2 regions of the Nocardiopsis sp. KDC1DS13DA1 genome follow, and region 1 is predicted to be linked to the other one. Evidence: predicted binding sites of a transcription regulator. Region 1 holds the regulator's gene; the other holds the start of a gene.
What was found. The regulator HspR, encoded in region 1, represses chaperone genes until heat shock. The targets are predictions, from matches to a motif close to ANTTGAGTCNNNNNGACTCAANT.
Positions count from the first base shown of each region.

Region 2: the regulator HspR is predicted to act here: its motif matches at 2,070-2,092, upstream of lon (endopeptidase La).

Region 1 covers NZ_JBVMUY010000040.1:138,481-144,330, reverse strand. The annotation lists gene grpE (nucleotide exchange factor GrpE) at 1-500, shown strand, start outside; gene dnaJ (molecular chaperone DnaJ) at 645-1,811, shown strand; gene ACTVAJ_RS26135 (heat shock protein transcriptional repressor HspR) at 1,808-2,305, shown strand; gene clpB (ATP-dependent chaperone ClpB) at 2,392-5,004, shown strand; gene ACTVAJ_RS26125 (MFS transporter) at 5,112-5,850, opposite strand, start outside.
Region 2 covers NZ_JBVMUY010000039.1:36,026-41,875, reverse strand. The annotation lists gene lon (endopeptidase La) at 1-2,059, opposite strand, end outside; gene ACTVAJ_RS25370 (GatB/YqeY domain-containing protein) at 2,227-2,565, shown strand; gene ACTVAJ_RS25365 (GyrI-like domain-containing protein) at 2,674-3,165, shown strand; gene ACTVAJ_RS25360 (MerR family transcriptional regulator) at 3,162-3,971, shown strand; gene ACTVAJ_RS25355 (VOC family protein) at 4,547-5,569, opposite strand; gene ACTVAJ_RS25350 (alpha/beta fold hydrolase) at 5,566-5,850, opposite strand, start outside.

The sequences.
Region 1 (5,850 bases):
TCGAGCTCACCAACGACATCAAGCGGGTGCAGGCGGAGTACGCCAACTACCGCAAGCGCGTCGAGCGCGACCGCGTGGCCGTCCGCGAGGTCGCCACCGCCCAGGTCGTCGGCGAACTCCTGCCGATCCTGGACGACATCGGCCGTGCCCGCGAGCACGACGAGCTCAACGGGGGCTTCAAGGCGGTCGGCGAGTCCCTGGAGGCCGTGGCGGCCAAGCTGGGCCTGGAGCGGTACGCCGAGTCGGGTGACGAGTTCGACCCGAACCTGCACGAGGCGCTCACGCTGGTCCCGGCACCCGACATCTCCGTCCAGACGGTGATCGAGGTGTTCCAGCCGGGGTACCGCATCGGTGAGAGGATCCTCCGCCCGGCCCGCGTGGTCGTCGGAGACCCCGTCGAGGGCGCCGAGTCGGCCGCCTCCTCCGACGGGGACACCGGCTCCGCCGACGGCGAGGCCGACGCCTCCTCCGGCGGGGGCGGGGAGACGGACGGCGGGTAACGGGTTCGCCCGTGGGCCGGCTCCGGTCGTGCCCACCGCCCCGGCGGTGGGTACGACCGGAGAGGCCAGCCCCGGCTCCGCCCGGAGACGGGGCACGTGTAAGCATCGGACGCAACCGGCACCAGCGGGAGAAGGCACCAGTCGATGAGCACCAAGGACTACCTGGAGAAGGACTACTACAAGGTCCTCGGAGTCTCAAAGACCGCCTCTAAGGACGAGATCAAGCAGTCCTACCGCAAGCTCGCCCGGGAGAACCACCCCGACGCGAACACCGACGACCCCAAGGCCGAGGAGCGCTTCAAGGAGATCTCCGAGGCCTACAACGTCCTGTCGGACGACAAACGCCGCAAGGAGTACGACGAGGCGCGCTCGCTGTTCGGCGGGTCCTACCGGCCCGGCGGCGGCGCCGGACCCGGCGGGTTCGACATGGGCGACCTGTTCGGCCAGGGCCCCGGGGGCGGCGGCGGGGCGTCCGGCGGCGAGCGGCTGAGCGACCTGTTCGGGGGCCTGTTCGGGAACCGCGGCCGCGGCGGCGGGGCCACCCGCAGCAGGCGCGGCTCCGACGTGGAGACCGAGACCACACTGAGCTTCCGCGAGGCGGCCGAGGGGGTCACGCGCTCCTTCCGCCTGGCCAGCGACACCCCGTGTCCCACCTGCAAGGGCACCGGCGCCAAGGCGGGCACGGCCCCGCGGATGTGCCCGAAGTGCTCCGGCACCGGGCACGAGAACACCAACCTGGGCGGCTTCTCACTGTCCGAGCCGTGCAGTGAGTGCAAGGGCCGCGGCCTGGTCGTGGACGACCCCTGCGCCGACTGCCACGGCAGCGGGCGCGGCAGGAGCACCCGCACCATCCAGACCCGGATCCCCGGCGGCGTGACCGACGGACAGCGGATCCGCATCAAGGGCAAGGGCGCCCCGGGCGAGCACGGCGGCCCGGCGGGCGACCTGTACGTCGTCGTCCACGTGAAGGAGCACGCGGTGTTCGGTCGGAGCGGCGACAACATCACCATCACCGTGCCGGTGACCTTCCCCGAGGCCGTGCTCGGAGCGGACGTGCGCGTCCCGACGCTGGGCGGCCTCCCGGTGACCGTGAAGGTCCCGCCGGGCACCCCGAACGGGCGCACGCTCCGGGTCCGCGGCAAGGGGGCCACGCGCAAGGACGGCACCACGGGCGACATGCTCGTGACGATCGAGGTCACCGTTCCGACGAACGTCAGCGGCGACGCCCGCGAGGCGCTGGAGAAGTTCCGTGCCGCGACGACCGACCACGACCCGCGCGAAGGACTCGAGGCGCGGGCGAAGGGTGCGTGAACGACGTGAACGACTCCTTCGGCGCTGACGCTCCGGTCTACGTGATCTCGGTGGCGGCGGAGCTGGCCGGAATGCATCCCCAGACCCTGCGGCAGTACGACCGGCTGGGGATCGTGTCGCCGGGCCGGGCCTCCGGCCGTGGGCGTCGCTACTCCATGCGCGACGTGCAGCTGCTGCGCGAGGTGCAGCGTCTGTCGCAGGAGGAGGGCATCAACCTCGCCGGGATCAAGCGGATCCTGGAGTTGGAGCACGAGGTGGAGCAGCTTCGGGAGCAGGTGTTCCACCTGGCCAACGAGCTGGAGGCGGCGCGGCGGGCGGTGGCCCGGCGCGGCCGTCCCACCCCGGCCGAGGGCGGGGGGACGCGCGGGGAGCTGGTGCGCCGCACGCGCGTGACGATCTTCAACACGGCCGAGCGGCCGGAGGACGAGAGCGCCCGGGACACCGGCCCCGGGCGGGGCGGCCCGGGGGCGGGCCGCGACGGGAAACAGGACTGACGGGGCTCCGGTGCGGCTGGACGGGGGCGCGGTCGGCCATGGCATGTCACCCAGGGTGACAGTACTGGTGAAAGGAGTCACCGGAGATGAACTACAAGCTCACGAAGAAGAGCCAGGAGGCTCTGTCCGTGGCCGTCCGGCGCGCGACCTCGGACGGTAGTCCGGAGGTGGACCCGCTCCACCTGTTGGCCGCGCTGCTGGACCAGGCGGAGGGGGTGACCCGCCCGCTGCTCAAGGAGGTGGGGGCCAACCCCGACACGCTCAAGGACCGCGTCGAGGCGGCGATCGACGCCCTGCCGAAGGCGGCCGGGTCGACGGTCAGCTCACCGAACTCCTCCCGCCAGCTGATCGTGTCGATCAACACCGCGGCCAAGCGCGCCCAGCAGCTGGAGGACGAGTACGTCTCCACCGAGCACCTGCTCGTGGGCCTGGCGACGGACGGCGGCGAGGCCAGGCGGCTGCTCGACGAGGTCGGCGCCACCCCGGACGCGCTCCTGGACGCGTTCGAGCGGGTGCGCGGGTCGGCGAAGGTGACCTCGGAGAACCCCGAGGACACCTACCAGGCGCTGGAGAAGTTCGGCGTCGACCTGACCGAGCGGGCCCGCGAGGGCAAGGTGGACCCGGTGATCGGCCGCGACGGCGAGATCCGGCGGGTCATCCAGGTGCTCAGCCGCCGGACGAAGAACAACCCGGTCCTCATCGGCGAGCCCGGCGTGGGCAAGACCGCGGTCGTGGAGGGGCTGGCCCAGCGGATCGTGGCCGGTGACGTGCCGCAGTCGCTCGTGGGCAAGCGGCTGGTGAGCCTGGACCTGTCCGCGATGGTGGCGGGCGCCAAGTACCGCGGTGAGTTCGAGGAGCGGCTCAAGGCGGTGCTCTCGGAGATCAAGGAGTCCGAGGGCCAGGTCATCACGTTCATCGACGAGCTGCACACCATGGTCGGCGCCGGTGCGGCCGAGGGCGCCATGGACGCGGGCAACATGCTCAAGCCCATGCTGGCGCGCGGCGAGTTGCGCATGGTGGGCGCCACGACACTGGACGAGTACCGGGAGCGGATCGAGAAGGACCCCGCCCTGGAGCGGCGGTTCCAGCAGGTCATGGTGGGTGAGCCGTCGGCCGCCGACACGATCGCCATCCTGCGCGGGCTCAAGGGGCGCTACGAGGCGCACCACAAGGTGCAGATCGCCGACGCCGCCCTGGTGGCCGCCGCGACCCTGTCCGACCGGTACATCACCGCGCGCTTCCTGCCGGACAAGGCGATCGACCTGATCGACGAGGCGGCGTCCCGGCTGCGGATGGAGATCGACTCCAGCCCGGTGGAGATCGACGAGCTCCAGCGCACCGTCGACCGGCTGAAGATGGAGGAGATGGCGCTCTCCAAGGAGTCGGACCAGGCCAGCATCCAGCGCCTGGAGCGGCTGCGCGCCGACCTGGCCGACCGGCAGGAGCAGCTCAACGCGCTCGTCGCCCGGTGGGAGCAGGAGAAGGCGGGGCTCAACCGGGTCGGTGAGCTGAAGGGGCAGCTGGACGACCTGCGCACCCGCGCCGAGCTGGCCGAGCGCGAGGGGGACTTCGCGCAGGCGTCCCGGCTGATGTACGGGGACATCCCGCAGTTGGAGAAGCAGATCGAGGAGGCCTCCAGCGCGGAGGAGGAGGCGGCCAGCTCCGGTGTGGACACGATGGTCAAGGACGAGGTCGGCGCGGACGAGGTCGCGGACGTCGTCTCCTCGTGGACCGGCATCCCCGTGGGACGGCTCATGGAGGGGGAGACCTCCAAGCTGCTGCGCATGGAGGAGGAGCTGGGTGCCCGGCTGATCGGCCAGAAGGACGCCGTGACCGCGGTGTCGGACGCGGTACGGCGCGCCCGGGCCGGGATCTCCGACCCGGACCGGCCCACCGGTTCGTTCCTGTTCCTGGGCCCGACGGGTGTGGGCAAGACCGAGCTGGCCAAGGCGCTGGCGGAGTTCCTGTTCGACGACGAACGCGCGATCGTGCGCATCGACATGAGCGAGTACTCGGAGAAGCACTCCGTCTCGCGGCTGGTCGGGGCGCCCCCCGGCTACGTGGGGTACGAGGAGGGCGGCCAGCTCACCGAGGCGGTGCGGCGCCGGCCCTACACCGTGGTGCTGTTGGACGAGGTCGAGAAGGCGCACCTGGAGGTGTTCGACACGCTGCTCCAGGTGCTGGACGACGGTCGCCTGACCGACGGCCAGGGCCGCCACGTCGACTTCCGCAACACCATTCTCATCCTCACCTCCAACCTGGGGTCGCAGTTCCTGGTGGACCAGTCGCTGGAGGAGGAACAGCGCCGGGAACGCGTGATGAACGTGGTGCGGTCGACCTTCAAGCCGGAGTTCCTCAACCGGCTGGACGACGTGATCATGTTCGACGCGCTGTCCACGGAGGACCTGGCGAGGATCGTCGACCTCCAGGTGGAGAAGCTGCGGCGGCGGCTGGCCGACCGGCGCCTGGAGCTGGACGTGACGCCGGAGGCCCGCGAGTGGCTCGCGCTGACCGGCTTCGACCCGAACTACGGCGCGCGCCCGCTGCGCCGTCTGGTGCAGTCCTCGATCGGCGACCCGCTGGCGCGGGAGCTGCTGTCGGGCGAGCTGGCCGAGGGGGACACGGTCGCGGTGGACGTCGACGACGCCGCGGACCGGCTGCTCGTGACCCCGCAGCGGGCGCAGGAGCCCGCGGTCTGACCGGATCCCTCCCCAAGGGGCGGCTCCTCCGGGAGCCGCCCCTTTTCCGTGTGGGCAGGGCATCCGGAGGCATCACGGATCCACGAGCCCGGAATCCGGGCGCGGCCTCAGTCCTCCGACGACCCGAGCCGCCGTGCCGTCAGCCCGAAGGCCACCGACGTCGCCGCCTGCACGGCCAGGCACACCCCGAAGGCGCCCGGGTACGACAGCTCCGGCAGAACCCCGGTGTAGGCGCCGCCGTAGAGGGCGACGCCCAACGCCAGGGCGGCCTGCTGCACGGTCGAGAAGAGCCCGCCGCTCAGCCCCGCGACCGACCTCGGGACCCCGGCCATCACCGCGCTGAGCAGCGGTGTGAACATCAGCGCCTGGGCGGCGCCGAGCACGGCGAGCAGCGGCTGGAGCAGCCACTGCGACGGGTGCGGCCAGCCGAGGACGACGACGGCCGCGACCCCCAGCAGCGCGGCGACGTGCGCCGCCGCCCCGACCGTCATGACCGCGGAGCCGAACCACCGCCGGAAGACGCCCAGGTTCATCGACACGACGGCGAAGGCGGCCGCGAACGGCAGCAGTGTCAGTCCGGACACCAGGGGGCTCTGCCGCAGCCCGCTCTGGACGGTCAGCGCGAACACGTACATGAACGCGCCGTATCCGGCGAAGAGCACGCACGCCATCACCAGCCCGAGCCGCAGCGAGCGGTGCCCGAGCACGCTCGGCGGCACCAGCGGCAGTCCGCCGCCGAGTTCGCGGCGGCGCTCCCACCACCAGAACACCGGGAACGCGGCGGCGGAGAGCAGCAGCGACGCGACCGTCCACGGCGGCCACCCGTCCTCGGGGCCGATCGTCACG
Region 2 (5,850 bases), on a different contig from region 1:
GCAGGTGGACACCGCGGTCCTTGAGGTCGCCCACCGGCAGCTCCAGTTCGGCGCCCCGGGCGCGCAGGTAGGACAGGGCGATCTGCGCCGACTCGCTCATCACGTCGCCGAGCTGGCCGGTCAGCGTCAGCCCGCCCGCCCCGGACTCGGGGTCGGCCAGCGACGCCTCCACGAACAGGACGTCTCCCCCGGCCCCGGTCACCGCCAGACCGGTGGCCACGCCCGGAACCGAGGTCCGGCTCGCCGACTCCGGCGTGTGCCTCGGCCGTCCCAGGTAACCGCGCAGGTCCTCGGCCTCCACCCGGACCGGCACCTCCCGCTCTCCCAGGGCCGCGGCCGAGGCCACCTTGCGCAGGATGCGGGAGATGGTGCGTTCCAGGCCGCGCACACCGGCCTCGCGGGTGTACTCCGCGGCCAGCGACCGCAGCGCGTCCTCGGTGACCTCCACCTCCGGCACACCGTCGTCGGAGACCAGCCCGGCGCGTTCGACCTGCCTGCGCAGCAGGTGGTCGCGGGCGATCGCGACCTTCTCGTCCTCGGTGTAGCCGTCCAGCTCCACCAGCTCCATCCGGTCCAGCAGCGGGCCGGGGATCGTGTCCAGGGCGTTGGCGGTGGCCAGGAACACCACGTCCGAGAGGTCGAGGTCGACCTCCAGGTAGTGGTCGCGGAACGTGTGGTTCTGCGCCGGGTCCAGCACCTCCAGCAGCGCCGCCGTGGGGTCGCCGCGGAAGTCGGAGCCGACCTTGTCGATCTCGTCCAGGAGCACCACCGGGTTCATCGAACCGGACTCCCGGATCGCCCGGACGATCCGCCCGGGCAGGGCGCCCACGTAGGTGCGGCGGTGGCCGCGGATCTCGGCCTCGTCCCGCACGCCGCCGAGCGCCACGCGGGTGAACTTCCGTCCCATGGCGCGCGCGACCGACTCACCCAACGAGGTCTTTCCGACCCCAGGCGGGCCGACCAGGGCGAGCACGGCGCCGCTGCGGCGCCCGCCGATGACGCCCAGTCCCCGGTCCGCGCGGCGCTTGCGCACGGCCAGGTACTCGGTGATCCGCTCCTTGACGTCCGTCAGGCCCGTGTGGTCGGCGTCCAGGACCTCGCGGGCCCCGGCGATGTCGTAGGCGTCCTCGGTGCGCTCGTTCCACGGCATGTCCAGGACGGTGTCCAGCCAGGTGCGGATCCACCCGGACTCCGGCGAGGAGTCTCCGGCCCGCTCCAGCTTGTCGACCTCGTCCAGCGCGGCCCTGCGGACGTGGTCGGGCAGGTCGGCCTCCTCCACCCGCGCCCGGTAGTCGTCCTCCTCGCTGCCGGGGCGGCCGTCGAGCTCGTTGAGCTCCTTGCGGATGGCCTCCAGCTGCCGCCGCAGCAGGAACTCGCGCTGCTGCTTGTCGACGCCCTCCTGGACGTCGCGGTCGATGCTCTCGGTGACGTCCAGCTCCGCGAGGTACTCACGGGTCCACTCGGTGAGCAGGTGCAGGCGGTCGAGGACGTCGTAGGTCTCCAGCAGTTCGAGCTTGCGCCCGGCGTTCAGGAACGGCGAGTAGCCGCCCCGGTCCGCGAGCCAGCTGGGGTCGGTGATCTGCTGCACGCCGTCCAGGACCTGCCAGGATCCGCGCTTGTGCAGGTAGGTGGTGAGCAGCGACTTGTACTCGCGGGCCGCCTCCAGCACCCTGCCCGGGTACTCGCCCTGCGGCTCGGTGTGCACGGTGGCCAGCACCCACAGCGCCGCGCCGGGGCCGGTCGTTCCGCTGCCGACGCGGGCCCGGGCCGTGCCTCGGAGCACGGCCGCGGGGGTTCCCTCGGGGGTGCGTCCGACCTGTTCGACGATGCCGACGGTGCCCACGGCCGCGTAGGAGCCGTCCACCCGCGGCACGATCAGGACCTCGGGCCCCTTCGCGGAGTCACGGTGACCGCCCGACCGCGCGACGGCCTGCGCGGCGTCGACGGCCGCGCGCACCTCGGGTTCGGTCATGTCGACAGGTACGACCATGCCCGGCAGGACGACGTCGTCGTCGAGGGGAAGCACCGGGAAGGTCACGCTGGCGGGAGTCTCACTCATGAATCCTCCTAGTTGAGTTAAACAGACTCAATAAAAAGGAGTCCGATTATCTTCCCATCCACGTGTTCGCCCTCAGCGATCACCCCGCACGGCCGTCGGCGCGGGCGGTCCGGGGCCACCGGATTAATCGGTTGAGGCGGGTGTCACCCGCCCCTAGCATCGGGGCCATGTCAGTTCGCGCCATGCTCAGACGAGACCTCCGACAGGCCATGCGGGACCGGGACCGGGCCAGCGCCTCGACCCTGCGGGCCGTACTGGCCGCCATCGACAACGCCGAGGCCGTCCCGGCCGACGACCACGGCCCGGCACAGCCCGCCACCGGCCTCGCCCGGGACGTGCCCCGCCGCGAACTGTCCGAGGCCGACATCACCCTGATCGTCCGGGCCGAGAGCGACGAGCTCCGCGGCGCGCTGGAGGGCTACGAGGCGGCCGGTCGGACCGCCAGGGCCGCGGAGCTGCGCACCGCCCTGGAGCTGCTGGACCGCTACGCCCCGCGCCAGGCGTGATGACCGGCGAGATCGTCTCCCGGCGGTCCGGCTTGACCCTGCCCCTGGGGGAAGGTGTCGGCTGGTCCTGACCCACCCGAACCACGGGTGGCGACCACGAGGAAGACGATGAGCGCATTCACCGTCGAGCAGCGGGCCGAGCGCCCCTGGGTCGGCGTCTCGATGACCGCCGAACTCGCGCACTGGGACCTGGTGAACGCCCACGTCCCGCGGATCTACGGCGCCCTGGCCGAGGCGGGCGGGATTCCGCGGGGCGGGCCGATCTACCAGTACCACCGCCTGAAGACGGCCGCGGACCCGATGGACATCACGGTCTGCGTCCCCGTACCGGCGTGCCTGGAGATCGGCGACGGGTTCACCACCGGAACGATCCCGGCCGGCCGCTACCTTCTCGCGCGCCCGCAGGGCGGCCCGGACGTGCTCGCCCGGACCCACCAGGACATGTGGGAGTGGGCGCAGGTGCAGGGTCTGGAACTGGCGATCGACGAGCGGGCCGACAGCATCCACTGGCACGCGCGCACCGAGCAGTTCCTCACCGACCCGCAGTCCGAACCGGATCGGAGCAGGTGGGCCGTCGAGGTCGCATACTTGCTGAAATGAGCGACACCGACGCGAGGCTGTCGATCGGGGAGTTCAGCCGACTCACGTGGCTCTCCCCCAAGGCGCTGCGCCTGTACGAGCGGCGCGGGCTGCTCCTGCCCGACGCCGTCGACGCGTACACGGGATACCGGCACTACCGCCCGTCGCAGGCGGAGCGCGCCCGCACGATCGCGTTGCTGCGCCGCGTGGGCATGCCGCTGGAGCGCATCGGCGCGATCCTGGACGCCACCGCCGACGAGCGGCGCGAGCTCCTGGACGCGTACCGCACCGACGCGGTCCGTGCGCACGAGCGCGCGGTCGCGCTGCTCGACAGCCTCGCCGTCGGTCTCCTCCAGGACGGGTCGGCATCCGCGCAGGACACTCCGGAGGTGTCGAGTCGCGACGTTCCGGAGCAGCCGTTCGTCTCGCGGACGGTGCGTACGACCGCCGCGGACCTGCCCCTGCACATCGAGCGCGCCGCGGCCGCGCTCTCGCAGCGGGCCGGTGCGGCGCCGGACCGGCCGCGGCCCCTGGTCGTGGTCTACCACGGCGAGGTGAGCTGGGAGTCGGACGGGCCCGTGGAGGTGCGCGTGCCCGTCACCGACCGATCGGGCGCGGACGGCGTCGAACCCGCCGGATCCGAGCTGTTCGTCGACGTGGCCTACGGCGAGGTCCAGTTCCCCACCATCCTGCGCGCGTTCGACGCGGTCCGCGACGCCGCGACGCGCCACGCGCGCCGCCCGTCCGGATCGCCGCGCGAGATCTATCTCGACGGTGACCCGTTCCGGTGCCAGGTCGCCCAACGCTACGTCCGGACCCGCGGCTGACACGGACACGGCGTGCCGAGGCGCGGCCCTCTCCCGCGCGAAAGGTCGAACGCCGGTAGCGCGACGGCGCGCGGGCGTGTGCGAGGCCGGGTGTTCTACTGTCGGCCGAGACGGTCGCGCCCGCGGGGGCGCGGGCGACAGGATGGCCACCATGCGACCGACCTTCGCCCTCGTGCACAGTCCGTCCGCGGGCCCCTCGACCTGGCGCCCGGTCGCCCGACACCTGGCGGCGGCGGGAGACCGGGCACAGAGGGGGGCGATCCTGGCACACACCACTGTCTCGGTCTCACTCGCTACGAGACATCCTTCGTGCCGGGTGTGATGAAGGCACTGGTGTGACGGGAGGCGATCCCAGCACATGCCAACGGCCTCTATCGCGTCCGGCACCAAAGCCACCGAAGGTGGCGGCGGGACGCCCATCCGGCGGACGCCAACGACGCTCATCCATGAGGAGAGGGCGGGAAAAGCCACACCGCTGGGGGACACCGTCAAGCCCCCTCCCACGGGCATGGCAGAGGGGAGGCGGGCGGTGGCGGCCCTGGGCGGATGTGTGCTCCGGGGCCCAGGGAACCGGATCAGTCGTCGGGGAGGCCCGTCCCGCTGAGCTGCGGAACGGTGTCCTCGCGGTGGGCCAGGGAGAGGGCGCCCCGGCGGAACTGTTCGAGCTTGTCGGTGATGGTCTGGCCGACCGGCTTGTGCCCCCAGATGCTGATCCCCTGGTGGGTGGTGGGCTCCCAGGTGTCCTCGTCGATCACGATGGGGGCCCAGCCCACCTCCCACTCGAACCCCGAGGGGGTCTGGGCGTAGTAGGAGAGTTCCTTGTCGTTGGTGTGCTGGCCCACGGCCAGGGCCATGTCGAAGCCGAGTTCGCACACCCGCTCGTAGCTGTGCGCCAGGTCGTCGAGTTCGGCCACCTGGATGTTGAGGTGCTGGACACGGGTGCGGATGGGGTCCAGGGCCAGGCCCTGTGTGGCGGCGACGGCGATGGAGTGGTGGCGCTCGTTGACGCGCAGGAAGCGGATCTTGAGCTTGGCGCCGCTGATGGTCTCGTCGATGTAGTCGGTGAGCCGGGCGTCGAAGACGTTGTTGAAGTACCCGCGGATCTGCGCGGGCTTGGTAGAGGTCAGCGCGATGTGGCCCATCCCGCTCTCGCCGGTGACGAACCCGGCGGAGCGCATGTCCAGCGGTTCGGAGGACAGCGTCGGGGTGGTGTAGATCTCCTGGGTGATGCCCTTGGGTCCGCGGAAGCGCAGCAGGCGTTCGACTCCGCGCAGGGCGGCCTCGTGTTCGGTGCCCTGGACCAGGGGCACGCCGTGGGCCCGGATGCGGGCTTCGATGCGCTCGAAGGCGGTGTGATCGTCGATGTGCCAGCCCACAGCGACCACGTCCTCGGCTGGGCCGCGCCTGAGCAGGAAGCGGCATTCCTGGTCGTCCATGCGGAACCGCAGGTGGTCGGAGTCGAGGCGGTCGGCGTGCATACCGATGGCGTCGGTCCCGAAGCGGTGCCAGTCGGCGAACCTCTGCGTCTCGATGACGATGTATCCGAGGTGGACGGCCCCGAAAATGGAGGGGCCCCTCAGGTCGGCCGGGATGTTCATCGGTGTCCTCCCAGGAAGTCGGCGCAGATGCGGTTGAACAGCCGCGGCCGTTCCCACTGCACCCAGTGGCCGGTGTTGGCGATGAGGTAGAGGTCGCAGTTGGGCATGCGCTCGGCGAGCATGCGGCCCCCGCCGGGCCGGTTCACCTTGTCTGCGGCTCCCCAGAGCACGAGGGTGGGGACCGGGAGCCGACGCAGGCGCGGGTCGCGGGTGAAGTCCATCCGGACCAGGGTGCGCAGGGCGCCCGGGCCGGAGGGGCGCTGCAACGGTGGCGAGGCGAC